2 regions of the Fictibacillus iocasae genome follow, and region 1 is predicted to be linked to the other one. Evidence: a T-box and tRNA genes for the amino acid it is inferred to sense, from the RefSeq annotation. Region 1 holds a T-box; the other holds one or more tRNA genes.
The links. A T-box is a leader RNA that pairs with one kind of tRNA and senses whether it is charged. The one in region 1 lies ahead of argS (arginine--tRNA ligase), so its partner is inferred to be a tRNA-Arg.

Region 1 (14,745 bases):
GCTGCAAATGATGATTGTATTTCTGTTTGTTATCGCGGCCTTTGTGCTCGCCGTTTTCTTTTACGTGATCACCATTCAAAAATCGAACCAGTTTGGCGTGCTAAAGGCCATTGGTGTTACGTCCGCTTACTTGGCAAGCTCGGTAATCACCCAGATTCTTTTTCTGACTGTATCCGCGCTCGTTATGGCCATCGCCATCACATACGGACTGGCGGCCATCCTTCCACCGAGTCTGCCCTTTGATTTGCAGCCTGTACAGGTGATATTTTGTTGTATTCTGTTTCTCGGTGTATCGTTAGCTGGTTCGTTATTGTCGTTATACCGCATCATGAAAATTGATCCGTTATCCGCGATTGGAGGTACAGCAGCATGAGCAGCATTATTTTAGAAGACATCAGCAAAATTTATCGCGACGGTGACACCAGTGTAAAGGTACTGCATTCGGTTTCATTGGAAGTAAAGCCCGGTGAACTTATCGCCGTCGTCGGTCCGTCCGGCTCTGGGAAAAGCACCTTTCTTTCCATCGCCGGCCTGCTTCTGTCGCCAACAAGCGGCAGCGTGTATATTAGCGGTGAAAAGGTGAACGATTTTTCATCACGTGACGTGAACGCACTGCGACGTGAAAAGATCGGCTTTATCTTTCAGAACCATAACCTGCTACCATATCTAACGGTCAACGATCAGCTTTTATTTTCCGGTAAACTATCCGGCAAAGAACTGGATGCTGAGAAAAAAGCGAGTGATCTGCTCGAACGCCTCGGACTGCTGCACCGCCATTCTCATTATCCTCAAAGCTTGTCTGGCGGAGAACGCCAGCGTGCTGCAATCGCACGGGCACTAATGAACGAACCGGATATTCTTCTAGCCGATGAGCCGACCGCGAGCCTCGAATCCACACGCGGCCGCTCTGTCGTCAATATGCTGCGAGATGAAATCAAGCTGCAGCAAAAAGCCGGCATCATGGTCACACACGACGAAAGAATGCTCGACCTTTGCGACCGTACCGTTTATTTGGAGAATGGTCGGTTGATTGAGAAACAGAGGGTGAAATAGAAAAGAAGCCAAGAATGGAATGTGTTCCGTTCTTGGCTTCTTTTTAGCATTTGCAGATCATGAGCATGTTTCCGTCTGGGTCTTTAAAGTTGAAATAGTGACCGTGCTGGATTTCGGTCGTGAGTTCGATCTTCTTTTCCTTTATGAACGAATAAGCTGCTTTAATATCTTTCGTGTTGAGATGAAACATAGGCGTCTTCACGATCGCCTCAGGCGAGTAAATCTTGCTGTCGAGCACCAGGTTCGTACTATTGGTCATAGAAATCACATAAATGTGACCGAACAACACCTCGCCATCTGGCTCGATGCCAAGCAAACTGCAATACCAATCCCGTGCCTTCTCAATGTCTCTTACCGGCATGAAGACAGTACCGATCTCAGCTAATATAGGGGTGGCCATTTTAAACACTTCCTTTTATGTTTTATATTCCAAAAATGCTATTACATTCGTTCAGGCGCTTTAATACCTAACAGTCGTAATCCTTCTTTTAGAACAATGGTCACGGCTTGAACGAGCTGAAGTCGTGACTGCTGCTGTTCGTCTTCGTCCAGAATGCGGACGCTGCCGTAATATTTGTTGAACGCTTGTGCCAGATCCATGATGTACTTTGCGATTTGAGAAGGATCAAAATGCTGGTACGCGCTGTTCATGACCTCTTCAAATTTCATTAACAATGACAACACAGCCCAAGCCTTGTCATCTTTAAAGGCTTCATAAGAGCATGCATGACCGGTGCTTATTTCTCCTTTTCTCAAAATGGAACAAGCACGGGCATACGTATATTGTACATATGGTCCGGTTTCTCCCTCGAACGTCAGCATATCCTCCAGCGAAAATTCCACATCGTTTAAGCGGTAATTTTTTAGATCATGGAAAATGACCGCACCTACCCCGACCATCTTCGCTACTTCCTCTTTATCCGCAAGATTAGGATTTCGCGCTTCGATATTTTGGGCGGCCAGCTTAATCGCTTCTTGTAGCACTTCTTCAAGCAATACAATTTTTCCTTTTCGAGTGGACATCTTTTTCCCGTCCTTTAACATCATCCCGAAAGGAATGTGATGCATTTCCGCTGACCAGTGATACCCCATCTTTTTCAAAACGTGGAACACTTGCTTAAAATGCAGCGACTGTTCTCCTCCTACCACATATAAGGCTTTGGCAAAATCATAGGTGCTTTTTCTATAAAGTGCTGCCGCTAAATCTCTTGTGGCATACAAAGTTGCACCATCTGATTTTTTGATTAAACAAGGCGGATACCCAAACTCTTCTAACGAAACCACCATCGCGCCATCCGATTCTGTGAGCAGTTTTTTTTCTTCAAGAAGCTCGACAACATGCTCCATCTTGTCGTTATAGAATGATTCACCGTTAAAGGAATCAAACTCCATTCCCATAAGCTGATAGATGCGTTCAAATTCCTTTAACGACTCGTCACGAAACCATTTCCATAACGAAAGAGCAACTGCATCTCCATCCTCTAATCGCTTAAACCATGCTCGCCCCTCGTCCTCTAGTTTTGGTGTCTTTTCCGCTTCTTCATGAAAACGGACATACAAAGCCAGCAGTTCTTTAATAGGCTCTGCTTTTACTTTTTCTTCGGTTCCCCACATTTTGTACGCTGTGATCAGCTTGCCGAATTGTGTACCCCAGTCGCCTAAATGATTAATTTTCACCGGCACAAACCCGCACTTTTCCATGATGTTTGATAACGCGTTTCCGATTACCGTCGAGCGTAAATGCCCCATCGAAAAAGGCTTCGCAATATTCGGTGAGGATAAATCAATAGAAACATGCTGGCCGCTGCCGATCGATAAGCTTCCGAACTTCTCCTTCTGGCTGAGAACGTGTGTGACAAGGTCTTCTCCTGTCTTTTCCTTATCTAAGAATACGTTCAAGTACGGGCCTAAAGCCTTCACTCGGTCAATATACTCGTGGTGAATCGTAACGCTGAGCTCTTGTGCAATTTGCGAAGGCGTCTTTCTTAACACTTTCGCTAACATAAAGCATGGAAAAGCATAGTCTCCCATTTCCTGTTTGGGAGGGGTTTCGATGCTTTTTGCAATCTCTTCTTTAGAGAATGCTGACATTCCCATCCCCGCCAACGAATGATAAATGGTTGTTATAACTGCATGTTTGTATTTCATAAACAAACCTCCTGTATGGTTTTGATATAAAATAAAAAACCCTCATCTCTAAAAAAATTAGAGACGAGGGTTGAACTCGCGGTACCACTCTACTTGCTTATAAAAGCCGGCTTAAACAGATAACGGTAATCACCGGACTTATCTACGTATCGTTCAATAAGCCTTCTCAGAGGTGCGCTTCATAATCGTGATCGTACCAGGCTCCCACCATCCCCGGCTCTCTTCCATCGAAACGACGATTATTACTCTCCTCATCAACGAATATTTCATTATTCAAATATTATGGACTATCATACATGAAGTTTCCTTAAAAATCCAATTATTTTTTTCGGAAACAAGGTTTGCCAAACGACCATCATCTTCATAAGTTCTTCACAACTGTTTTTTATACTACAGGTATTCAGTATCAATTGGTAACACTATAATGATAACTCTAGTAAAACTGAAGGAGGAATAAACATGAAATTGCGATCATCGTTTATCACCGCTTTGTTTTTTTCTTTCATTCTTGTACTAGGCGCGTGCGGGAATAAGGAAGAGAACATGGATAGCATGAAGCATGAAAACAAAGAGGAAAAGAAGGAAACAATGGATCATGGCGGCATGGATCACAGTGGTTCGGGCATGCTTCCGGAGGGTCTGAAAAAGGCAGACAAACCGAAGTTCGAGGTTGGCAGTCCTGTTGTGATCAATGCGGATCATATGCCTGGAATGAATGGCGCAAAGGCGATCGTTTCAGGAGCTTATGACACAACCGTCTACACCGTTTCCTACACACCGACAACTGGCGGAGAAAAAGTGACTGATCACAAATGGGTCATTCATGAGGAGCTGAAGGATGCTGGTGAGGAGCCGTTAAAGCCTGGAACTAAGGTCACGCTGAACGCGGAGCATATGGAAGGGATGAACGGGGCGGAAGCGGTCATTGATTCGGCTGAGCAGACAACCGTCTATACGGTTGACTATACGGGAGAAAACGGAGAAAAGGTTACTAACCATATGTGGGTGACAGAGGACGAATTGTCTGCGAAATAAGAGCGTCAACGTGTACCTATAATACCCCATCGATATCGAAGCGGCTTCGATATCGATGGGGTATTTTCTTGGTAATGGCTGCTAGATGCTGTATATCAAACGATAACCATTCGCCAGGATTGTTTGTATTTTCACCACTTGTTAGCCTCCCTACATTATCGTTCCACTTTCAGTCCTCAATCTCTGGACTGGATAAACCACTACAATCTATCCCTAAGGATTGAAGCATTGTTTATTGCAAAATAAAAGTACAGAGTTATGCGGGAGATTTATGCATAACCTGAGAGCATAAAAAATAGGCTTGCCAGCGCCCATAATAACCTCTACTGTTTGGATTGACGAGATCTTAACAGTTGGGGGAATTGAAAGGATGCTAGCAATGCCTGAGACTAATTATATCAAATTTCTTAGAGATAACGAAGGCTTAACCATAAATGAGATCGCCAGAAAGACAGGTAGAAACTGGCGGACCGTAAAGAAACACGCGGATGGGGACGTTCCCCTTGAGCGTCTTCCTTCAAGAAACAGGGGGATGATGTACGAAGAAGGATATGGCGAGATCGTGGACATCTGGCTTGAAGAAGACATGAAACTTAAGCAAAAAGAAAGAAGAACGAGCAAGAGATTGTTTGAGCAACTTCGGGATGAACATGGTTTTAAAGGTTCTTATCGAACGGTCTGCGAATACGTGCAATATAGGCGACCAGTACTTAAAGCGGAAAAGGGCACAAGGTATGAGAGGCTGGAACACCCTCCGGGTGAAGCACAGGTAGATTTTGGTCAAATGACGGTTGTGAAAGATGGATCCTACAAAGACCTCAAGGTCTTGATCATGAGCTTCCCTTTCAGCAATGCAGGATTTGCGTATCCTCTTCCGGCAGAAAATGCAGAGTGTTTCCTGGAAGGATTGAAGCAATTATTCAAACAGGCCGGAGGCGTTCCCACCCATTTAAGGATTGATAACCTGTCAGCTGCTGTAGTTTCCATTGGAAAGGGAGACAAGAGAACCTACACAGACTCCTTTCTTCGGTTTCGCTCCCATTATGGATTTGAAGTCCAGGCGTGCAATCCTTCTAGCGGTCACGAGAAGGGCAACGTGGAGAAAAAAGTAGGATACACGAGGAATAACGTATTCGTCACAGCACCCGTAATGGCAGATTTCCCACAATTAGCTTCCTGGCTGCAAGTAAAAATGCAAGAAGATATGAACAGGCCGCATTACGAAAAATCGGTACTCATCAAAGATTTATTTGAAGAAGACCGACGCCAGCTAAAGGCATTGCCGATAAGTGATCTGGAGATTTACTCTTTGGATGAATCTACTCTGAACAAATATGGAGAAATAACGGTAGATGGAGAGAAATTCGTCATTCATAAAGCAAAGATCAAGCATTCATTAGTGATTAAAAAGGAATGGAATGCCTTTACCTGTTTCACCAATAACGGAGAAATTGTTTATCAGGACTTCAGGCCTTACATGCACAAAACAAGAGCAATCCCGTGGTTTGATATACTCGATGACTGGATCAGAAAACCGAGAGCCGTTACCTATTCACGTTTTTTCAAATATCTGCCCGAAAGGGTCAGGGTTTATCTTACGATAAAGCCAGAAGAAATAAAGCAAAGGCTAAGGGGATTTAAAACACTTCTCGAGAAGCATTCTCTGGAAGAAATCCAGTTGGCTTTGGAGACCGATAGCAGGTTTGAAAGGCAGCCTCATGAACTCGGCTATCTAATCGGGGCAAAAAAGGCGTCATATCCCGAGAAAATGCCGGAAACCCATACTCCGAGCATCTTGCATGACTATCAGACAGACCTCCATACATATGATCGAAAACTGATCCCGCAGCTTGAGGGGAGGGTTTCGCATTGAAAGAGCTCAAAGAAGTCTGCAAGACTTTATACCTTGCCTACGTTTCCGAGCATTATGAGGAAATCGAGTTTGTCTCCAAGGAGCAATTCCTTAAAGAGGTTCTCTCAAAGGAAGTTACGTTGAGACAAAACGCAAAGATCACACGTTTGATGAAAAAGGCTAAGTTCAGGGAGCTTAAATGGCTGAAAGACTATGAATGGACCGAGCAGCTGCATCTGCCGGCGACCACAACAAAAGGGGCGATTATCGATCTGAACTTTCTAAAAGGGAAGCAGAATCTTCTTCTCTTAGGCTCTCCGGGTACGGGAAAAACTCATTTAGCTACGGCCCTAGGAGCAAAGGCATGTGAGATGGGGTATGAAGTAAGGTTCTTTCGAGTGGCTGACCTTGTCGGTCAACTTGAAGAGGCGTTAAAGGAAGGGACTTTACAACGGTTAAAACGTCAGATTGAAAAATGTGACTTACTGATACTGGATAAGCTAGGCTACGTACCATTTCAGAAGCAGGGATCTGAATTATTGTTTCATATCATAGCCGACTGTTATGAACATAAAAGTGTCATCGTGACGTCAAACTTAGAGTTTGGCCAATGGAACCGGGTATTTGGGGATAACCGATTGACCTCGGCCCTGGTCGATCGCTTGGTTCATCACGCTCATATCATTGCTTTTACAGGAGAAAGTTACAGGCTGAAAAACGCCCTTTCTTCTGTTAAAGCGCCAGAAGAAATTTAGGATTGAACTTCGCTGCAAGCCTATGTATTTTCCGCTGCAATTCTCTGCACTTTTCGCTTGCAAAAAACAAAGCATTTCAATAAAGTGCATACCGTATAGCTCATGGTTAAACTGTGACTCCACGTGTTTGCGTGCTTGAAAGCGAATGCTTTCTCTCATTGTAAGGTTTGTCATAATGTCAATGGCTTTGCTGGCCGCATCGTCAATGTTCCCAATTTGATAATACAATCCTGTTTGATTATGCAGCACGGAACTTCTCACACCATCTGCATCGGTCGTCAGCACAGGACATCGGCAGCTCATCGCCTCTATAACGGAGTACGGGGCTCCTTCCACCTTTGAAGTCGAACAATAAAATCCACCTGAATCACCGATTGCAGAAAAATAGGCAGGCATTTCGCTGTTTGGTATATCTGCGAAAACCTTAACGGCATCTTTCAACTGTAACGTGTTCACTAACCGGTGAAACTCCTCCTTTTCACTGCTTACTGCCAAAGAAGGGTCTTCAAACATATATAATTGTATATGAGGATTATGAGTCGTGATTAATCGGTAGCCAATTTCGATAAATTCTCTCCAGTTTTTATTATCTTGGAAGCGCCCAATCCATGCGAGGATTGGATGGGAAGGAACCTTAATGGATTGATGAGTAAACTGAGAGGTATCTAAACAATTGTTGAAACGAAACGTAGGAACGCTGGGGAATAATTCTTCAAATATTTCGGCTATATGAGGATTTTTCGGATGCAGCAGAGCATTACCAAAATAATTGACATAGGGAATAGCCTGGGTCATTTCTAATTTCGCTGTAATTTTCGGACCATATCCTTGGATTTCTAAGATTTGCACGCCTTGGTATCCAAGTTTTCTAAAACGATAGAGAGATGCATAATCAGAAGTAACCACTATCGCTGCATAATTTCCCTGATCCACTATTTTTTTTATGTCACCGTCATCGTTCGTAATAAATATTGGTCCACCATGGTCATGAACTAACTCTCTCGTTTTGCCATAATAAAGAAAATGGCAGTTTATGTTTTTCTTTTTTAATGCTGCACTTCTTTGTCTGTTAAGCGTTTCAACTCCGCCACTAGGATTGTAAAATACAAAAAGTATATTCATCATTTTCATAATTCCTTTTATCGCATATTTTCAGCAGAAACTAGTCTCCTTCTTGTCCATTTCGAGGACGAAAGAATGAGCACCGAGTCTTTTTCATGAATATAGTAACGATATATGCTAAAAAAAGTGAATGGTTCTTTAGCATGTACACATTTTTATTTAGGAGTTTGGTGTGAATGAATCCGAAAGTCTCGATCATCATTCCGTTCTATAACTGTTCCTACGTGGCTCATGCGATAAATAGTGCTCTAAATCAAACCTATCCTAACATTGAGATTATCGTCGTGGATGATGGTTCCACTCGTTATGTTGAACATCTTGATCACTTCAAAGATAAGATTATTTATGTGAGAAAAGATAATGGAGGAACAGCAACCGCCTTAAATCTTGGCATTAAAAACGCTTCTGGAGAATATATTGCGTGGTTAAGTTCTGACGATTACTTTCTGCCTGAGAAAATATCAAAGCAATTGGCGTTTATGCAATCCAATCAGGCGGATATCAGCTATACCAATTTTGATGTAGTGGACAAACATAATCATCTTATACATTCAGCGGTATCCCAAAAATTCTCTACGATAAAAGAGCTTTATGAGACGATGACTATAGGAAATCCTATCAACGGCTGTACGGTTATGATGCGGAAAACTTTGTTTCAAAAGGTTGGCTATTTCAATCCCGATTTGAAGTTCACTCAAGATTATTGTATGTGGTTCCGGGTGCTGTTTCACGGATATCATATGTATTTCTTGGATGAACCTTTAACGAAATACCGTATTCACGATGAATCCACGACACACAACAACCTGCTTCAATTAAACACAGAAGCCAATTATGTGATCAGCTATTATGGTTCCTTGTTAAGAGATAAATTTAAAGAGTGATAGTAGGCATCAATGCATGATGGATTACAGCCATGATGTTATCTACTGTGGTCATAAACCATCATATAAAGCTAAAAGGGACCCTGACGATTATAGTCAGGGTCCCTTTATCAGCTTTTCGTTATACGTCTATTCCACTGTTACCGACTTCGCCAAGTTACGCGGCTTATCTACGTCACAGTCGCGGTGAAGCGCTGCGTAGTATGAGATAAGCTGCAACGGAAGTACAGATACGAGCGGCGTCAGGTAAGCGTGAACCGCTGGAAGTACGATGCGGTCTTCCTCGTCCTGCATGCCATCCATAGAGATGACACATGTGTAAGCTCCGCGTGCTGCTACTTCTTTCACGTTTCCGCGAATGCTCAGGTTTACGTGCTCTTGTGTTGCAAGCGCGATAACCGGCGTGCCTTCTTCAATCAGCGCGATTGTTCCGTGCTTCAATTCTCCGCCAGCAAATCCTTCCGCCTGGATATAAGAGATTTCTTTCAGCTTTAACGCACCTTCTAAACATACGTAGAAGTCAGCAGAACGGCCGATGAAGAAGCAGTTGCGCGCAACAGACAAGTATTCGCGAGCGATGTTTTCCATCTGCTCCTTCTGGCTGCAAAGTGTTTCCATCGCGTTCGCCACGATCGCAAGCTCCTGCATCGGGTTGAAATCAAGCTCGATGCCTTTCGCGTGGGCAGAGTCCACCGCTAAGATAGCAAGTACCGCGATCTGTGCTGTGTATGCTTTTGTAGAAGCTACCGCGATTTCAGGTCCTGCATACAAGTTAAGCGTGTAGTTCGCTTCACGAGAAAGCGTAGATCCTGGAACGTTTGTGATCGTCAGTGCCTTGTGGCCAAGACGCTTCACTTCAACGAGTACGGCACGGCTGTCTGCTGTTTCTCCAGACTGTGAGATGAAGATGAACAATGGCTTTTCGCTGAGTAACGGCATGTTGTACACGAACTCTGATGCGATGTGCACTTCTACCGGAATCTTCGCGATGTTTTCAAGCAATTGCTTTCCTACAAGACCAGCATGGTAGCTCGTTCCGCATGCGATGATGTACACGCGGTCTGCAGCGGTCATTGCCTGGCGGATATCGTCATCAAGCTTCAGCTTGCCGTCTTCATTTTGGTATTTGTTGATGATGTTACGCATAACGAACGGCTGCTCGTCGATCTCTTTTAACATGAAGTGAGGGTATGTTCCCTTTTCGATGTCGCTTGCGTCAAGCTCAGCCGTGTACGGCGCGCGTTCCACTGTCTCTCCGTCAAGTGTCATGATCGTATAGCTGTCCTTCGTTAGGATAACGACTTCTTTATCCATAAGCTCTACGTACTGGTCTGTCTGGGAAAGCATCGCCATCGCGTCACTCGCTACAACGTTAAATCCTTCGCCAAGACCGACTAATAGCGGGCTTTTGTTCTTGCCAACATAGATGGTGTCATTGTTTTCATTGTCAAGCAGCGCGATTGCATAGGAACCCTTCAGGTCAGAAAGTGTCTGGCGGAATGCCGCTTCCACTTCTTTACCGTCGTTCACATACTTCTCCACAAGCTGAACGATCACTTCTGTATCTGTGTCAGATACGAATGTAACGCCTGCTAGCTGCTGCTTTTTTATTTGCTCGTAGTTCTCGATAACACCATTGTGCACGAGCGTGAAACGGCTCGTCGTGCTTTGGTGCGGGTGAGAATTCACTTTGCTTGGCTTGCCGTGTGTCGCCCAGCGGGTATGTCCAATCCCGATCGGCGCTTCAACAGAAAGATCCACACTTTCGCGAAGGTTCGCGATGCGGCCTTTCTCCTTGAACACGTGCACACCATTTTCATTCAATACGGCGATGCCTGCTGAGTCGTAGCCGCGGTATTCTAGCTTCTCTAAACCGCGCAGCAAGATTTCCTTCGAATCCGTATTTCCGATATAACCAACAATTCCGCACATAATTAAATATCCTCCCTTGGATTACGCTCATCTATTACAGTGAGCCATCAGGGCAGGGCCGAAGAGCAGGGCTCGGCGGCCCCACCTATGTTTGATTTCTTTCTTTGATCTGCTGATTGCTTTTGTTCAGGAAGTCACCTTGCCTGGTTTGAGCAACAGCTTACGGTCTGATCAATCCCGAGAGGCATCCGCCGAAAATTCGATGAACCTCTTCCTCGTCAACTGCTTATACTTCTTCGTCCGGTAAGCAGTTCAGGCGCTTGGTAAATAACTTGGCTCCTCTACTCTCCTTTCCCTTTTTGAGTAAGAACAAACCAATATTACACGGATTTTATTTACCCGTCAATTATTTTTAACATTTTTAGACAGTTAACACGTATACGGTGATCTGTCTTATATAAAAAGTTATGCAAAAGCGGCGCGTATGGTGAGCCGCTTTAGCATAGGATTCGTGCCCTTTTTCATTCTCTGGGTATTACACTAATTCTTTTTTGACGACATCCGCAATTTGATCAACATACTTTTCGCAAAGCTCTGCACTTGGCGCTTCTACCATCACACGCACGAGCGGCTCTGTTCCAGATGGTCGAACAAGTACACGGCCGTCCCCGTTCATTTCTTCTTCAACCGCGTCGATCGCACTCTTGATCGCTTCATTGCCATCAAGCTTTGTCTTGTCTGCCACTTTCACGTTCACAAGCAGCTGCGGAAACTTTTGCATCTCTGCTGCAAGCTCTGATAACGGCTTGCCCGACGCCTTCACGAAGCTCGCCAGCTGAATTGCAGAAAGCATGCCATCTCCTGTTGTAGAGTAATCTAAGAAAATAATGTGTCCTGACTGTTCGCCGCCAAGGTTGTAGCTGCCTTTTCTCATCTCTTCCATCACGTAGCGGTCACCCACTGCTGTCTGAGCAGACTTAATCCCTGCTGCTTCGATCCCTTTATAGAAGCCAAGATTGCTCATGACAGTCGATACAACTGTATCATCCTTTAGTCTTCCCTGTTCTTTCAAAAACTTTGCACAAATGAACATGATCTGATCGCCGTCCACAATGTTTCCTTTTTCATCCACTGCGATCAGTCTATCTCCGTCTCCGTCAAACGCGAGGCCCATATCCGCGTTCTTCTCCACAACAAGCTCCGCCAGCTTTTCAGGGTGCGTGCTGCCTACCCCTTCATTTATGTTCAAGCCGTTCGGATTGTTACCCATTGTGAAAATATCCGCCTCTAAATCAGCGAATAGATGAACCGCATGGGAAGATGTCGCACCATGCGCACAATCAAGCGCGATTTTCATGCCGGAAAGGTCACCCTGCAGCGACTGCTTCAAGAACTGAAGATACTTTTGTCCGCCTTCAAAATAATCGCTCACTGATCCAAGGTCTCCGCCTACAGGACGAGGAAGCTCATCTGTCTCTTTTTCTAGCAGTGCTTCAATTTCAGCTTCCTGCTCATCCAAAAGCTTGAATCCATCATGGCCGAAAAACTTAATTCCGTTATCCGCTACAGGGTTGTGAGATGCCGAGATCATGACGCCTGCCTGAGCACCAAGCGCCTTCGTCAAAAAGGCAACCCCTGGAGTGGAAATGACGCCTAGACGCATTACCTCCGCACCGATTGAAAGAAGACCCGCCACAAGTGCCCCTTCAAGCATCTGGCCAGAAATGCGTGTATCACGGCCGATCAATACTTTCGGCTTGTCGCTCTCCTTCGTTAGTACATAACCGCCAAAACGGCCCAGCTTAAATGCCAATTCTGGTGTCAGTTCTGTATTGGCTACCCCTCGTACTCCATCTGTTCCAAAAAATTTACCCATGTGTCTATTCTCTCCTTCAGCTTATTGGCTGGTTGTTTTCGTCTTTATAGCAACCGTTGCTTGCAATGCTTCTTCATCGATCGTTACGCCGGCTGGCTTCGACCACCTGACCTTAACAGCATGCTCTCCGTCATCTAGACCGCTGACGTCGAGGACCGCTTTAAAATCGGATGCGGTGAGCCTGTCCAGCACTTCTTTTTTCCCCGTTACTTCAATGTCTATCACACCGCCCACAGGATCAAGGATATCCGCTTCCTGCTCTGACGCAAGACCTTCTATGGTTAGCGGAACATCACGGAACGCTCGGCTAATTTTCGTTTCCTCAACGTCCACTGTCACCTTCACCCGGTCACGTGTCGCCTTCACCCCTTCAGGTATAGAAAGCTCAGCCTCATACGATGTATCCTTCGTAATCTTGCTTAAATCAATTTCCATTGCGGTGATCTCATCAATTTCATCCAGCAGTGACTGAGGTCCGGTCAGCATGACCATCTCAGTGTCTACAATAATCTCATTTAAGCGAAGCCCTTCAGGAAGCTGCCCTTTTTCTTTCACCGACACGGAAACGTTTTTCTTCGGCTTATTAATCGGCACCTTCACACTCGCAGTCTCCGGATTAATCAACACATCCACCACATCACCCTGGCTGTTATACGCCTTAAGAGGGACATTCGTTTCAATTGTTTCCGTCGCCTTGCTCACATCAACAAATCCAGTAATGAACGAAATATCGTTCACAATATCCTCGGCACCCGTCAGCCGCACCGTCTTCGGACTAAACTCAGCCTCACCAGGAGAATACCCTGACGGAAGCTTGCGAATGTTTTTTAAATCGATGTTAACAGGCACATCCTTCGTAACCTTCTTATGAAGCGTTACATTTACAGTCGACGGCTCTACACTCGCCGTCAGACCTTTAGGCACGTTCCGGATTTTCACCTTCACCTTCTTCGGACCCTCTGTTTCCTTTGTTAAATCAATGTATACCTCAAACTCACGATCAACCTTTGTCGTCTTTGTGATCAAACTAGCCGGACCGCTCAAGCGGACATCCACCGATGCCGGCATATCCGTCAGCACATACTTCTGCTGATCAAAATACGGAACGATGCTAATATCGTTAAGCGTCTCGCTCTTTTTAGAAGACATCGTCCAAAGCAGCTTGTTTGCCGTATCTTCTTCCGTTTCCATGCTCACACCCATGGCAAGCATTAACGCAAGCAAAAACGCAATGATCTTCACAAACCAGTTGGAGTTAAGAAGCTTATCCATTCTTCTTCCCCCTCCAATTCCAGCGAGATGAAGAAGACGTTCGATTCGATATAATCAACTCAGCCGTCAGCAGATTCTTCAGCGACTCTTCATCAAGATTACGGTATATCTCCCCGTTCTTCGTCAGCGAAATCGTCCCCGTCTCCTCCGACACTATAACCGTCACCGCATCCGTGACCTCACTCACCCCGATTGCCGCCCTATGACGCGTACCAAGCTCCTTAGAGATAAACGGACTCTCCGTAAGCGGCAAATAACAGCCCGCCGCGAAAATCTGACTCGCTTTAATAATCACAGCCCCATCATGCAAAGGAGTATTCGGAACAAATATATTCGTCAGCAGCTCCGACGTCAGCTTCGCATAAAGCGGAATGCCCGTCTCCACATAATCACTGAGCCCTGTCTCTCTCTCAATTGAAATAATGGCTCCAATACGACGCTTCGCCATATAACTCGTCGACTTGCAAATCGCCGCAATCGACTTTTCCATCTCTTCCTCTTCCGGCATACCCGCCCTTGAAAAGAAACGACCGCGCCCCAGCTGCTCAAGCGCACGCCTCAGCTCCGGCTGGAAAATGATAATAATGGCAAGCAAACCATATGTAATCGCCTTGTCCATCAGCCATTCTAGCGTCTTCAAGTTAAACGCACTAGACAGGAACCACACAAGTATAATCACCGTGATCCCTTTTAAAAGCTGAACCGCCTTCGTACCGCGAATCAGCATGATTAATTTATAGATGACATACGTCACCAAAAGAATATCAATTATTTGAGTTAAATAGCCGTAAATTTCTCCATCCTTGATTGCCAGCATGACAACCCTCCCTCTCGGGTAGTAGCAAAAATTAAATAATAACTGCTCTATTATAGCAT
Region 2 (14,745 bases), on a different contig from region 1:
TCCGCGATCGTTGACGATGAAGGAGCTTGCCGCGGTATCACTGCGCAGAACCTCAAATCGATGGAAATCGTCAGCTTTGCCGCAGACGCGGTTATCATGGCGACAGGCGGTCCTGGCATCATTTTTGGAAAATCGACGAACTCCGTTATCAACACAGGTGCTGCGGCATCTTCACTTTATCAGCAGGGCGTATATTATGCGAACGGTGAGTTCATCCAGATTCACCCTACAGCCATCCCGGGCGACGACAAGCTTCGTTTGATGAGTGAATCAGCGCGCGGTGAGGGCGGACGTGTTTGGACGTATAAAGACGGCAAGCCATGGTATTTCCTTGAAGAGAAATATCCTGCTTATGGAAACCTTGTGCCGCGTGACATCGCAACACGTGAGATCTTCCATGTATGTGTTGATCAGAAACTTGGCATCAACGGCGAGAACATGGTTTACCTGGATCTCTCTCATAAAGATCCGAAAGAGCTTGATATCAAGCTTGGCGGAATCATTGAAATCTATGAAAAGTTTATGGGTGATGACCCTCGTAAAATGCCAATGAAAATCTTCCCTGCTGTTCACTATTCGATGGGCGGCATGTGGGTCGATTATGACCAGATGACGAACATTCCTGGCTTGTTTGCTGCAGGTGAGTGTGAGTACCAATACCACGGTGCGAACCGTCTAGGAGCCAACTCCCTTCTTTCTGCCATTTTCGGTGGAATGGTTGCAGGGCCAGCTGCCGTTTCCTATGTCAAAGGCTTAGAGAAAGCGACAGCGGACGTTTCTTCCAGCGTATTTGACCAGCAAGTGCGCAAAGATCAAGAAGTGTTCGATAACATCCTGAGCATGGACGGCACGGAAAATGCCTATGTTATCCACAAAGAACTTGGCGAATGGATGACAGACAACGTTACAGTAGTACGCTACAATGACAAGCTGAAAGCAACGGATGATAAAATTCAGGAGCTTATGCAGCGTTATAATCAAATCAACATTAACGATACATCTAAATGGAGCAATCAAGGTGCTTCCTTCACTCGCCAGCTGTGGCACATGCTTCAGCTTGGCCGCGTGATTACACTCGGCGCACTGAACCGTGACGAGAGCCGCGGAGCACACTATAAGCCAGAGTTTCCTGAGCGTAACGATGAAGACTGGCTCAAGACGACTAAGGCGAAATTCAACCCAGAAACAAACGGGCCTGTATTCGAATATGAAGAAGTGGATTGTTCTCTTATCCAGCCAAGAAAACGCGACTATTCTAAAAAGAAAAGCGGGGTGAACTAACATGAGCACAACAAAGACCGTTAAATTTAGAATCACACGCCAAGACAACCCGGAAACACCTTCTTATGTAGAAGAGTTTGAGATTCCGCACCGCCCGAACATGAACGTGATCTCAGCGCTTATGGAGATCCGCCGTAACCCGGTTAACTCTAAAGGCGAAGCGACTTCACCTGTTTCTTGGGAAATGAACTGTTTGGAAGAAGTGTGCGGCGCCTGCTCGATGATTATTAACGGCAAGCCGCGCCAGTCATGTACAGCACTCGTCGATAAGCTGGAGCAGCCGATCACCCTTGAGCCGATGAAGACGTTCCCTGTCGTGCGTGACCTTTCCATCGACAGAAGCCGTATGTTTGATGCGCTGAAAAAAGTGAAAGCATGGATTCCGATTGACGGAACGTACGATCTAGGACCTGGACCACGCATGCCTGAAACAAAGCGCCAGTGGGCATACGAGCTTTCAAAATGTATGACGTGCGGCGTCTGTCTTGAGGCGTGTCCGAACGTGAATTCCAAGTCAGAGTTCATTGGTCCTGCACCACTTTCCCAAGTGCGCTTATTTAACGCGCATCCAACAGGCGAAATGAACAAAGCGGAACGTTTGAACGCCATCATGGATGACGGCGGACTCGCAAACTGCGGAAACTCGCAGAACTGCGTGCAGTCTTGCCCGAAAGGCATTCCGCTTACAACTTCAATCGCAGCACTCAACCGTGATACAACGTTCCAATCATTCAAAAACTTCTTCGGAAGCGACCGTTAATACCTGCTAAGTAAATAAAGCATTTCCTAACCGAAAAGCCTTCCTGAAAGCGGAAGGCTTTTCTTTATCTATTAAAAATTAAAATTTTCACTGTAAATTTAGTCACGCTTATATAACCTGTTCCATGATAGGTCGTGTATTCTTTAGATAAATCATATGCTGGTTGATCTTTGCATTCATTATCAACTTTGAATTCTTCGCTGATTAAGTTGATTGGAGTGAAAGGTGCCGACTCCTCGATAATGAAGGACACATTTTCTTGCGTTTGATGTCTTTCTGCGTAGCCTTCCTTATCCAGCGGGTGGGAGTGAGAAGGTGAGACCTTCAATGGCACTTGGAGAGCGTTGGGGCTCACTTGTCCAGCTGCGGTGGCTAGCCCATCGAGTCAGAAGGATGAATGGTCCAGGAGGGCAAAGAGCGCCTTCCTTGCCCCTTCACCTTATGCTGGTCGGGGCTGAACTAGCCATTTCTGCTTTTCGCCACGCCCCTCTGGATAAGCGTGCACCTGTAACGGAAATCAACACTTCTTAGTATTCAGAAAAAGTACTAATCATTATTTGTAAGTAATTACATAAGAGGAGGAATTTACGTGTCTGGAAAATCTGCTTATATTTTAGATAAAGAGCAATGGGCGAGCGAGTTTGAGTTCGACTATTCGTTTAGAGTGCGGTTTGGAGAGATTGATGGATTTGGGCATGTGAACAATACGCGTGTTTTTACTTATATGGAAGAAGCGAGGATCGCCTATTTCCGTTCTCTTGGATTAATGGATGACTGGGGCCAGCAGGGCAGTGAATTTATTCCTGTTGTCGCGGACCTTCAATGTGATTATGTTCGACAGATCTTATATGGAGAAACGGTGACAGTTAAGGTGAAAATGAATGAAATTGGCTCCAGTTCCTTTGACTTGCACTATCATGGACTCAATGGTGAAGGCAAAACGGTATTCACAGGAAGAGGACGCATCGTTCAAATCAGCCGCGTAACAGGAAGACCTGCTGCATGGGACACAGAATTAAAAGAAAAATTTCTTCAGCGTATGCAAAAAACCAAAGCATAATTCATCGTTTCAGCTTGCAGACAAGGTATGATGTCTGCAAGTTTTTATGTATTTCACCTCGCATCATACAAATCCATTTTCACCATGCCGCTCGTTTTATTCCGCTTCTAACATTTCTTTTCATATTTTTTCAAGACCAAGTCACTCAAGAAGAAACAGTCACATACTATATGTTGACTAAATACTTCCAATTTACGTTGGCAGTTATTAAACCCTTAGCAAGGAGGGGTGAATTCATTGAAGGAGAAACACTACCGGCCGAAGCCTTTACTTACAAAGAGAGAGAGAGAAGTATTCGAACTCTTGGTCCAGGATAAGACGACGAAGGAAATCGCAGAGCAGCTGTTCATCAGTGAAAAAACTGTTCGAAATCATATTTCGAATACGATGCAGAAGCTTGGTGTTAAAGGGCGGTCTCAGGCAGTAGTCGAATTGCTGCGGCTTGGAGAACTAGAGATCTAGTCAAAAAACGGCTTTCAACGTGAAAGCCGTTTTTGCTGTGGGATATTTAAAAAGGCGGGAGGATTGCATAGCGAATAGCTTTTCGCTATGATAAAAGCACTATAAGGTATGGTGCATTACGGAAGGACAAGTTTATGAGCAAATCGTTATATATCAAAAAAATATTGAACAATAACGCACTGATTGTCGCAGATGAAAGCGAGCAAGAGGAATCGGTTATTATCGGCAAAGGAATCGGCTTTGGAAAAAAGCATGGCGATCAAATTACTACGGACAGTGCAGATAAGTGGTTCGTCCTAAAAGATGAAAAAGAGCAAGAACATTATAAGCAGCTTCTTCATACGGTGGATGAGAAAATTATAGACGTGATGAATGATGTGATCATGCACATCCAGAAAAGAAGCGGATCTGACTTGGACGAGCATATTCATATTGCCCTTACTGATCATATTGGGTTTGCCATCAAACGGCTCGAACAAGGGCTCGACATTAAGAATCCTTTTTTGGTCGAAACGCAGACGATGTATCCGATGGAATATACGATCGCTGAGGAAGTCGTGGAGATGATCAATAAGCATTTGTCTGTCCATCTTCCTGAAGGCGAAATTGGATTTGTTGCGCTTCATATTCATAGTGCGATGACCAAAAGGACTATTCACCTAATTAATCGCAACTCTGCGCTAGTTGCCAAGCTAATCGCACTCGTAAGCAGCTCGCTCGATATTGAGATTGATTCGAAGAGCATCAATTATTTAAGGCTTGTCAGGCATCTTCGGCATGCCATCGAGCGTATCGAGCAAGGCGAGATGGTGGAAAACCAGGACAAGCTGGCAAAAGTGTTGAAAGAAGAATATCCTTTGTGCTACAATCTTGCTTGGAAGTTGATTAAAGTCATGCAAAATGACTTACAAAAACCCGTTCCAAACGCAGAAGCCGTCTACTTGACGATGCATCTGCAAAGGCTCTCAAAAAAATAAAAAATGTCACTTAACATATAGCGTGTTACTGATTCGATCAGGCATAAGCAAATGAAAAGTGTAGGAAGGCAAGAATTCGGTTATTCTAAACCGTAGTTAATCTGCCCGACTGCTTTCTTTGCTTATGTCTTTTTCTTTTTTATTCCTGAGACAAATGGAAAGGGTTACACTTACATCTTTAAAAGGAGGAAATATTATGTGGAAAAGTTTTTTTGGCGTTCTGCAGCGCGTAGGTAAAGCCCTCATGCTGCCAGTTGCCATCTTGCCTGCAGCAGGTCTTTTGCTCGCGTTTGGTAACGCTTTTAAAAACCCTGCCTTGCTAGAGAAACTGCCTGCGCTTAACGCAGAGTGGTTTCAGCTCGTCGCGACCGTTATGGAAAAATCGGGCGACATCGTTTTTGCCAACCTATCATTATTGTTTGCGGTAGGTGTAGCGGTAGGACTTGCAGGTGGTGAAGGGGTTGCGGGACTCGCCGCCATCATCGGCTACTTGATCATGAACGTTACGATGAGCGTCATTGAAGGAGTGAAACCGGAAGAAATCGGTGCAGATCCTTCCTTCGCGAACGTTCTCGGCATCCCGACACTTCAAACGGGAGTGTTTGGCGGTATTATCGTCGGTATATTAGCTTCCTATCTTTATAAAAAATATTACAACATTGAATTGCCATCTTATTTAGGATTCTTTGCAGGTAAACGTTTCGTTCCGATCATCACGGCTGTTTCGGCACTCGGACTTGGTATTGTGATGACTTTCGTCTGGCCTTTTGCTCAGGCAGGTCTGAACGCTTTCTCTACAAGTATGATTGATGCGAACCCGACACTTGCGGCGTTTATTTTCGGTGTGATTGAACGTTCGTTGATACCGTTCGGACTTCACCACATTTTCTATTCACCGTTCTGGTTTGAGTTCGGCAGCTACACGAACCAAGCGGGTGAAGTGATCCGCGGGGATCAGAAGATTTTCTTCGCTCAGCTGAAAGACAATGTTGAACTGACAGCTGGTACGTTCATGACAGGTAAGTTCCCGTTCATGATGTTCGGACTTCCTGCAGCAGCACTTGCGATGTACCACGAAGCACGTCCTGAACAGAAGAAGATTGTAGCCGGTATCCTTGGATCTGCTGCTCTGACATCTTTCTTGACAGGTATTACAGAACCAATCGAATTTACGTTCTTGTTCGTTGCACCAGTACTTTTCGGTATTCATGCTATTTTTGCTGGTCTATCTTTCATGATCATGCAAATCTTAAACGTAAAAATCGGTATGACGTTCTCTGGCGGTATTATCGATTACTTGCTGTTTGGCGTACTGCCTAACCGAACAGACTGGTGGCTCGTTATTCCGGTCGGTCTTGCTTTATCAGTTATCTACTATTTCGGATTCCGTTTCGCCATCCGCAAATGGAACCTGAAGACTCCAGGCCGTGAGATCGTGGACGATGAAGTGGAAACGAATGTTGGACCATCGAACAAAGACTCTCTTGCAGCGAACATTCTTGAAGCGCTTGGCGGACAGCCGAACATCTCTAACCTTGATGCTTGCATCACGCGCCTTCGTGTATCGGTTAACGATGCGAAGGAAGTGGACAAGAACCGCCTGAAGAAGCTTGGCGCGTCAGGCGTACTGGAAATGGGCAATAACATTCAAGCGATTTTCGGAACACGTTCTGATACAATTAAGAGTGAAATCCAGGACATCATGAAAGGCAAAGTTGTGGCAAAGCCAAAGAATGCTGAGCCGGTTGCGGAACAAGGTGTTGTACAGGAAACAAAAGAAGTTCCTGCACAAGCTGCAGAAGATAAGATTATCGCACCAATCGAAGGAAAAATTCTTCCGATTACGGAAGTGCCTGACCAGGTTTTCTCCGGCAAGATGATGGGAGATGGATTTGCGATCGAGCCGGCAAACGGTACTGTTGTATCACCGGTAAATGGTAAAATTGTTAACATTTTCCCGACGAAGCATGCGATTGGCATCGAATCTGAAAGTGGAAAAGAAATTTTGATCCATTTTGGTATTGATACGGTTAAACTAAAGGGTGAAGGCTTCGAATCCTTTGTTAAAGAAGGAGATACGGTCACTGCAGGACAGAAACTGCTTGAAGTGGACCTTGACTTTGTAGGCAAGAACGCTCCGTCTTTGATCACGCCGATTGTGTTTACGAACCTTTCAGGGGAAACGATTGTTCTCGAGAAATCAGGGAATGTATCACGTAACGAAGAAAATATTATTTCATTCAAAAAATAATTCAAAAGGGGTTTTTTACAATGGCACAAAAAACATTTAAAGTTACGGCAGATTCAGGAATACACGCACGTCCGGCGACAGCTCTTGTTAACCAGGCGGGTCAGTTCTCTTCAGATATCAACCTTGAATACAATGGAAAAACGGTAAACTTAAAATCCATCATGGGTGTTATGAGCCTTGGAATCCCTGCAGGAGCAGAAATCACGGTTACGGCTGAAGGAAACGACGCGGATGAAGCGGTAGCAGGAATCGAAAACGTTATGAAAACAGAAGGGCTTGGAGAGTAATGTCTGAATTGATTTCAGGTATTGCTGCATCAGCAGGCATAGCTATTGCTAAGGCGTTCATTCTTGAGAATCCCGAACTGAACATTGTCAAGAAGCCAATTGAAAACAGCGAAGCAGAGATCGCTCGTTTTCAAGACGCATTAGACAAGGCGAAAGTTGAACTCGCGGCTATTAAGGACCGAGCGTTCTCTGAGCTTGGAGAAGATAAGGCAGCTATTTTCGCTGCCCATCTTCTTGTATTGAGTGACCCGGAACTGATTGATGCAGTAAAACAAAAAATACAAAGCGAAAATGTTAACGCTGAAAGTGCAATGGACGAAATTTCTTCGATGTTCATCAACATGTTCGAGCAGATGGACAACGAATATATGAAAGAACGAGCAGCAGACATCCGCGATGTATCAAAACGAGTGCTGTCTCATCTTTTACAAGTGACGTTCGCCACTCCAGCAAGCATAACTGAAGAAGTCATCATTATCGCGGAAGATCTCACACCTTCTGACACGGCACAGCTAAACCGCAAGTTCGTAAAGGGCTTCGCTACAGATATCGGCGGACGTACGTCGCATTCTGCAATCATGTCCCGTTCTATGGAGATTCCGGCGGTTGTAGGCACGAAATCGGTCACAACTAAGATCAAGAACGGCGTGATGGTTATCATTGACGGCCTTGATGGACAAGTGATCGTTGATCCTTCCGAGGATACAATCAAGCAATATGAAGACAAGAAAGAAACATATGCCCGCCAAAAAGCGGAATGGGCAAAGCTTGTGAACGAAGCGACTCATACTGAAGATGGACATCATGTAGAGCTTGCCGCAAACATCGGGACGCCTGCAGATGTGCAAGGAGTGCTGGATAACGGCGGAGAAGGTGTTGGCCTTTACCGTACAGAGTTTCTTTACATGGGACGCGACCAGCTTCCTTCTGAAGAAGAGCAGTTCAGCGCTTATAAAGAAGTGTTAGAAAAAATGGGAGAGAAACCTGTTGTCATCCGCACGCTTGATATTGGCGGCGATAAAGAGCTTCCTTATCTTGACCTGCCAAAAGAAATGAATCCTTTCCTTGGATTCCGTGCCATCCGTCTTTGCTTAGAAGAGCAAGACATGTTCCGCACACAGCTTCGTGCGCTTCTTCGTGCGAGTGTGTATGGCAATCTGAAAATCATGTTCCCGATGATTGCGACGCTCGATGAGTTCCGATCAGCCAAAGCGATCTTGCTCGAAGAAAAAGAAAAGCTTTCATCAGAAGGCACTTCGGTATCTGACAGCATCGAGATCGGCATCATGGTCGAAATCCCGTCAACTGCTGTAATGGCTGACATCTTTGCCAAGGAAGTCGACTTTTTCAGCATCGGAACCAATGACCTGATTCAATACACGATGGCTGCAGACCGTATGAACGAACAAGTTTCCTACTTGTATCAGCCATACAGCCCTGCGATCCTGCGTCTTGTGAAGATGGTTATTGACGCGGCACACAAAGAAGGCAAATGGGCCGGCATGTGCGGAGAGATGGCTGGGGATTCCGTTGCGATTCCAATCCTCCTCGGCCTCGGTTTGGACGAGTTCTCCATGAGCGCAACGTCCATCCTGCCAGCTAGGAGCCAGATCTCCAGACTGTCAAAGGAAAAAATCGCAGACAGTCTAGACAAGATCCTCAACATGAGCACAACAGCAGAAGTAGAAGCCTTCGTTAAAGAAAGCTTCTAACCAATAAAAAGGACAAACAGAAGCACAACCTTCTGCTTGTCCTTTTTTAAATGGTAAATATCTTGGATAGCAATCATTATATTATCAACCTGTATTCATCATTGATTCAGTTAATCGTAGTGAAAGGTGCCGACTTCAGCGAGTGGGAGTGAGGCAGGTGAGAACTTAACGGAGATCAACCACTTCCTTAGAATTCTAAAATCTTACATGAATTCTAAATATAAAATATATTTTCTTGCATTTTTCCTCTCTGATGTGCAAAATTAGAAACAGCATTTTTAAAAGAGGCGATACTATTGAACAGAGCAATCGGTGTAATCGATTCAGGAGTGGGCGGACTGACTGTCGCACGTGAAATTATGAGGCAGCTGCCTAAAGAGAATATCATTTATTTAGGAGATTCAGCTCGCTGTCCATACGGTCCGAGACCGTTTGAAGAAGTAAGAAAATACACGTGGCAGATGATTGATTTCCTGCTGAATGAAGAAATTAAAATGCTGGTTATCGCATGCAATACAGCCACAGCAGCCATTTTGGAAGAAGCGAAAGAAAAGCTGGAGATTCCTGTGATCGGTGTCATATCCCCAGGTGCCCGTTCAGCAGTAAAGCGGACGAAAAATAAGCATATCGGCGTTATCGGTACAACAGGAACGATCAACAGCGGCTCGTATGAGAAGGCGTTAAAAGACATTCACGATCGAATCACGGTTGAAAGCCTCGCATGCCCCCCTTTTGTCCCTTTAGTTGAAAGCGGTAAGATAGAGGGCCCAGAGACGGAAGAGATTGTGAGAGAAACGCTTCAGCCATTGAAAAGTGTATCAATCGATACACTTATTCTAGGCTGTACGCATTATCCTATACTGCGAAACGTCATTTCCAAGGTAATGGGAGATCACGTGGATGTGATTTGTTCGGGAGCAGAAACAGCCCGAGAGGTTTCTGCGATTCTTGAATACAGCGGGATCATCCGCACAGAGGGCAGCGGGCCGGAACATGAATTTTTCACGACGGGAAGCGAAGACCATTTTCTCTCGATTGCGAATCACTGGCTTGATCAAAAAATCAAGCATGTCAGCACCATCACCCTATAGGAATAATAAAAGACAGGCCATTCGTTTAACGAAAAGACGGCCTGTCTTTTTATTTTTGATAAAATAGCATATTCATTGTCAGGGCTCGTATACATAGTAGTACAAACCACTGAAGGAGGGAAAAGTATGCGGAAATCATGGAAAGCTGGTATGCCGCTAGCTGCGTTGTCGCTTTCATTATTAATTACAGGTTGCGGCATTGGGGGGAAGGAAACAGGGAATGAACTCGATCCCCCTAAAGTGAACTATGTGAAAGAAGGAAAGTCATTGGACAAGAATGGACAAAAAGCGGCAGCGAAAGACGGTGTAAAGCGCCAGCTGTATTTGTTCGACAGCAATAATATGGTCGTCCCTCAAGTGATGGCACTGCCGAAGAATGATGCTTCTGCCAAACAAGTATTGCAATATTTAGTAAAGGATGGACCCGTGAGCAATCTGCTGCCTAATGGCTTTCAAGCTGTGCTTCCAGCCGATACAGAAGTGATGGGAGTTAATATAAAAGACGGCACAGCGGTCGTGAACTTCTCAAAAGAGTTCAAAGACTATCGTGCTGAAGATGAGGCCAAAATTCTTCAGGCTATCACGTTCACGCTCACTCAATTTGAAGACGTGAAAAACGTCAAGCTTCAGATCGAAGGGAAAAACCAACATGCGATGCCGGTGAACAATACTCCGATTGGCGGAGGTGTAAGCCGTGCAGATGGAATTAACCTAGAAATGGGCAGTACAGCAGATGTAACAAACAGCGAACTCGTTACATTATATTTCTTAGCACAGACGAACGACCAGACCTATTATGTTCCTGTGACGCGCAGGATTGCTGACACTGGATCGGATCGAGTGACAGCAACGATTGAACAGTTAATTCAGGGTCCGTCTGAAAGAAGCGGATTGCTGTCAGACTTCCAAGGAGATGTCGGCCTGCTCAACACTCCTGTCGTCAAAGACGGTGTTGTCACGCTCAACTTTAATAAAGCGGTGCTTGGCAACAAAGAAGAGCATATGATCACGGATGCTGTATTGAACTCTATCGTTTTGTCTCTAACGGACATTAAAGGAGTCAAGCAGGTCGCGATTCAAGTCGACGGAAAATCAAAAGTCATGAACGAGAAAGGCAAGCAGCTGACGGCCCCTGTATCTAGGCCAGAATCTGTCAATACAGGCGAGTTTTAATATCATCAACCACGAATTGTGGTACGATATGAGAGAGGGAAATGAGCCCTCTCTCTTATTTTCGTGTTCAATGAGAGGCGCTTTAGGGAATAAATAGTGTATGAAAATGTAGCGTGAAACAATGGAAGCTGGAGGAGTAAATATGGAGAACACAATTGTGGTCGCAACCAAAAATGCCGGAAAAGTGAAAGAGTTTCAGAATATGCTCCACCCAAAGGGCTTTTCTGTTCTCTCACTGCTTGATTATGAGGAAATCGAAGACGTGGAAGAAACGGGCACAACCTTTGAAGAAAACGCAAAGCTGAAAGCGGAGACGATCTGTGAGGTCCTTCAGACACCAGTAATCGCCGATGATTCAGGATTAGAAGTGGATGCACTGGGCGGAGAGCCTGGCGTGTATTCAGCACGTTATGCGGGAGAAGAGAAGGATGACAATAAGAACATAGACAAGCTTCTTCAAGAGCTTGAAGGTGTAGGAAACAGGGAAGCGCGTTTCGTATGCGCTCTTGCAGTGGCAATACCGGATAAGCCCTCTGCAGTTTTCAGAGGCACATGCGAAGGCGAGATTGCCCATGAGCGACGTGGGACGAATGGATTCGGCTATGATCCGGTATTCTATTTGCCAGAGAAGAAAAAGACGATGGCCGAGCTTGAGAAAGAGGAGAAGAATCTCATCAGTCACCGTGCTGCTGCTCTGCGCCATCTTCAAGAAACGTTAAGCTTGCGTGATCTTTAAATATCTCAGATAAAAGGGGAGAGTTCTTTTGACTGCAAAAGCTTTAATTGTAAGTGACAGCCATGGGTTGACAGAAGAACTGAAAAGGATCAAGAACAGGCACAAAAGCGAGGTTAACCTGATGATTCATTGCGGAGATTCCGAGCTGCATCCTCATTCGGAGGAATTGGAAGGGTTTATTACCGTTAAAGGCAATTGTGATTATAGCAAAGAATTTCCCTCTGAAGCGATTGAACCGCTGGGAGATGCAGCCATGTATATCACTCACGGGCATTTGTACAATGTGAAGATGGAACGTCTTGCCATCGCGTTTCGGGCAGAAGAGACAGGTGCCAAAATCGTGTGCTTCGGACACACTCATGTGGCAGAAGCGTATGAGCGGAACGGGATCGTGTTCATTAATCCAGGAAGCATCCGCATGCCCCGAGGAATCGCGCAGAAAACCTATGCGATCTGCGAGCTCGGTGAAAAGGAGATTTCTGTCGAGTATTATACAGTTGAAGGAGTATGCCTTCCCGATATGAAGAAAAAATTCAGCCTAGTATAGTTGGGCTGAATTTTTTTTGAGAAAGGTTGTTGACACTTTAATAGGTTTGATGTATATTTAGTTATGTCGCTGTTACACTTCTTATTTTCTTATTGCGGGTGTAGTTTAATGGTAAAACAAGAGCCTTCCAAGCTCTGGTCGTGAGTTCGATTCTCATCACCCGCTCCATTTGTATTTATCTCACGCACGCAAATGGCACGAATAGGTTTGACCTAACTCTTTAACTAAAATTAAATTGTAGCAGTATATAAAAACTGTTTCCGAGTCGACGATGGAAACGAACCTGTGTGCCCGCAGCGCAAATTAATAGCGGAAAGCGCATTAACTTGCGGAAAGGGCTCCAATACATATTTGTCCCAGTAGCTCAGCTGGATAGAGCACACGCCTTCTAAGCGTGCGGTCGGGAGTTCGAATCTCTCCTGGGACGCCATTTCAACTTACATAATTCATTTACAAGACCTCGGCATTGAGCTGAGGTCTTTTTTTGTTTTCACGATCGAAAGCTTTCGGTACCGAAAGGGATAAGCCTTTATAGAGTCATTCTATTCTACTTAATGTAAACGCTTTAAAAACCTTTACATAAGAAACTGCAGTTCACCAATAAGCCTGCCATTATAGTGATGAAAGCGATTACAAGAATAAAGATTATTCTGAAATTTCAAATTAAGACAAAAAAGACGGGTTGACCAGTGAAAAAAAGGGGCGTAATATAGTCAACAATTATCACATTATTGTTTAAATATTCAAAAAACAAGGCAAGGAGGATTATGATGTCCGAACAATGGATTTATGTGAACGGTGAATTTGTTGAGAAGGAGAATGCAAAAGTCTCCGTGTACGATCACGGATTCTTATATGGAGACGGGGTGTTTGAAGGCATTCGAGTCTATGGCGGGAACGTATATCGGCTTGATGAACACCTTCAGCGCCTTTATGAATCAGCGCAGTCAATCATGCTGAAAATACCACATGAAAAAGAAGAACTTACGGACATCATTATTCAAACCTTAAAGCGAAATCAGCTGGAAGATGCCTATATCCGCCTCGTCATCTCTAGAGGAAAAGGAGATTTGGGGCTTGATCCTTTTAAATGCAAGACGCCTGGAGTGATTGTGATCGCCGAGAAGCTTGCGATCTTTCCGAAAGAACTTTACGAAAAAGGACTCGAAATCATCACCGTCGCGAGCCGCAGGAACCGGCCTGACGTTTTAAGCCCTAAAGTAAAATCATTGAATTACTTAAACAATATTCTCGTCAGAATTGAAGCGAGTCTTGCAGGTGTGAGCGAAGCGTTAATGCTCAATGATCAAGGATATGTGGCAGAAGGATCCGCTGATAACGTGTTTATCGTAAAAAACAACGTCATCAAAACACCTCCAGGCTATATCGGTGCCCTCGAAGGAATTACGAGAAACGCCATTATCGAGATTGCGAGGGAGCAAGGGTACGATGTACGTGAAGAGCCGTTTACGAGACATGACGTGTATGTAGCGGATGAGGTTTTCCTGACAGGAACAGCCGCAGAGGTGATTGCCGTAATCAAAGTGGACGGAAGGGTGATTGGCCAAGGAACCCCAGGTATCCACACGGCGAAGATTTTACAATCGTTTCGCGAGAGTGTCGTGAAAGAAGGAGTGAAAGTCTATACTGAATCAGCCGTTCATGCGGTGTAATAAAGAATAGGAGTTGTAGCTGATGCGCAGCAATATGATCAAAAAAGGAATCGACAGAGCGCCGCACCGCAGCCTCCTTCATGCCGCGGGCGTACGTGCTGAAGACATGAACAAACCGTTTATCGGTGTATGCAACTCATATGTGGATATCATACCTGGGCACATGCATTTGAACAAAGTGGGTGAATTGGTTAAAGAAGCGATCAGAGAAGCCGGAGGGATTCCGTTCGAATTCAACACGATAGGCGTGGATGACGGGATCGCGATGGGCCACATCGGAATGAGATATTCACTGCCGAGCCGAGAGCTGATCGCTGATTCCGCGGAAACGGTTATTAATGCCCATTGGTTTGACGGCGTCTTTTATATTCCGAACTGCGATAAAATCACCCCAGGTATGCTAATGGCAGCAGTCAGGACGAACGTGCCAGCGGTTTTTGTATCAGGAGGTCCGATGGAAGCGGGCAAATCCTCAGCGGGTAAATCACTTTCTCTTGCATCCGTGTTTGAAGGCGTTGGTTCCCATCTGTCAGGAAGGATGAGCCGTGAAGAGCTGCTCGAGCTCGAGACGAGCGCGTGTCCGACATGCGGATCATGCAGCGGCATGTTCACCGCGAACAGCATGAATTCCATCATGGAGATGCTAGGAATTGCCCTGCCAGGAAACGGGACGATCGTGGCCACCTCTAGAGAACGAGAGAATTTAATTAAAGACGCGGCTAGGCATTTGATGAA

Region 2: it has a tRNA-Arg gene. The T-box ahead of argS (arginine--tRNA ligase) is inferred to sense a tRNA for this amino acid. The anticodon was not compared.

What each region holds. Positions count from the first base shown of each region.
Region 1 covers NZ_JBHTCP010000047.1:70,131-84,875, forward strand. The annotation lists gene ACFQPF_RS14245 (ABC transporter permease) at 1-373, shown strand, start outside; gene ACFQPF_RS14250 (ABC transporter ATP-binding protein) at 370-1,053, shown strand; gene ACFQPF_RS14255 (VOC family protein) at 1,097-1,453, opposite strand; gene argS (arginine--tRNA ligase) at 1,495-3,201, opposite strand; T-box leader at 3,258-3,468, opposite strand; gene ACFQPF_RS14265 (YdhK family protein) at 3,661-4,236, shown strand; gene istA (IS21 family transposase) at 4,607-6,109, shown strand; gene istB (IS21-like element helper ATPase IstB) at 6,106-6,843, shown strand; partial or broken gene ACFQPF_RS14280 (glycosyltransferase family 4 protein) at 6,982-7,974, opposite strand; gene ACFQPF_RS14285 (glycosyltransferase) at 8,142-8,849, shown strand; gene glmS (glutamine--fructose-6-phosphate transaminase (isomerizing)) at 8,979-10,781, opposite strand; gene glmM (phosphoglucosamine mutase) at 11,257-12,597, opposite strand; gene ACFQPF_RS14300 (CdaR family protein) at 12,619-13,869, opposite strand; gene cdaA (diadenylate cyclase CdaA) at 13,862-14,686, opposite strand.
Region 2 covers NZ_JBHTCP010000012.1:82,916-97,660, reverse strand. The annotation lists gene sdhA (succinate dehydrogenase flavoprotein subunit) at 1-1,281, shown strand, start outside; gene sdhB (succinate dehydrogenase iron-sulfur subunit) at 1,283-2,041, shown strand; gene ACFQPF_RS06385 (hypothetical protein) at 2,369-2,572, shown strand; gene ACFQPF_RS06380 (acyl-CoA thioesterase) at 2,631-3,101, shown strand; gene ACFQPF_RS06375 (helix-turn-helix domain-containing protein) at 3,339-3,563, shown strand; gene glcT (glucose PTS transporter transcription antiterminator GlcT) at 3,698-4,540, shown strand; gene ptsG (glucose-specific PTS transporter subunit IIBC) at 4,737-6,791, shown strand; gene ACFQPF_RS06360 (phosphocarrier protein HPr) at 6,812-7,078, shown strand; gene ptsP (phosphoenolpyruvate--protein phosphotransferase) at 7,078-8,790, shown strand; gene racE (glutamate racemase) at 9,087-9,881, shown strand; gene ACFQPF_RS06345 (GerMN domain-containing protein) at 10,008-11,054, shown strand; gene ACFQPF_RS06340 (XTP/dITP diphosphatase) at 11,197-11,790, shown strand; gene ACFQPF_RS06335 (metallophosphoesterase family protein) at 11,819-12,337, shown strand; tRNA gene ACFQPF_RS06330 (tRNA-Gly) at 12,432-12,505, shown strand; tRNA gene ACFQPF_RS06325 (tRNA-Arg) at 12,691-12,767, shown strand; gene ilvE (branched-chain-amino-acid transaminase) at 13,108-14,010, shown strand; gene ilvD (dihydroxy-acid dehydratase) at 14,033-14,745, shown strand, end outside.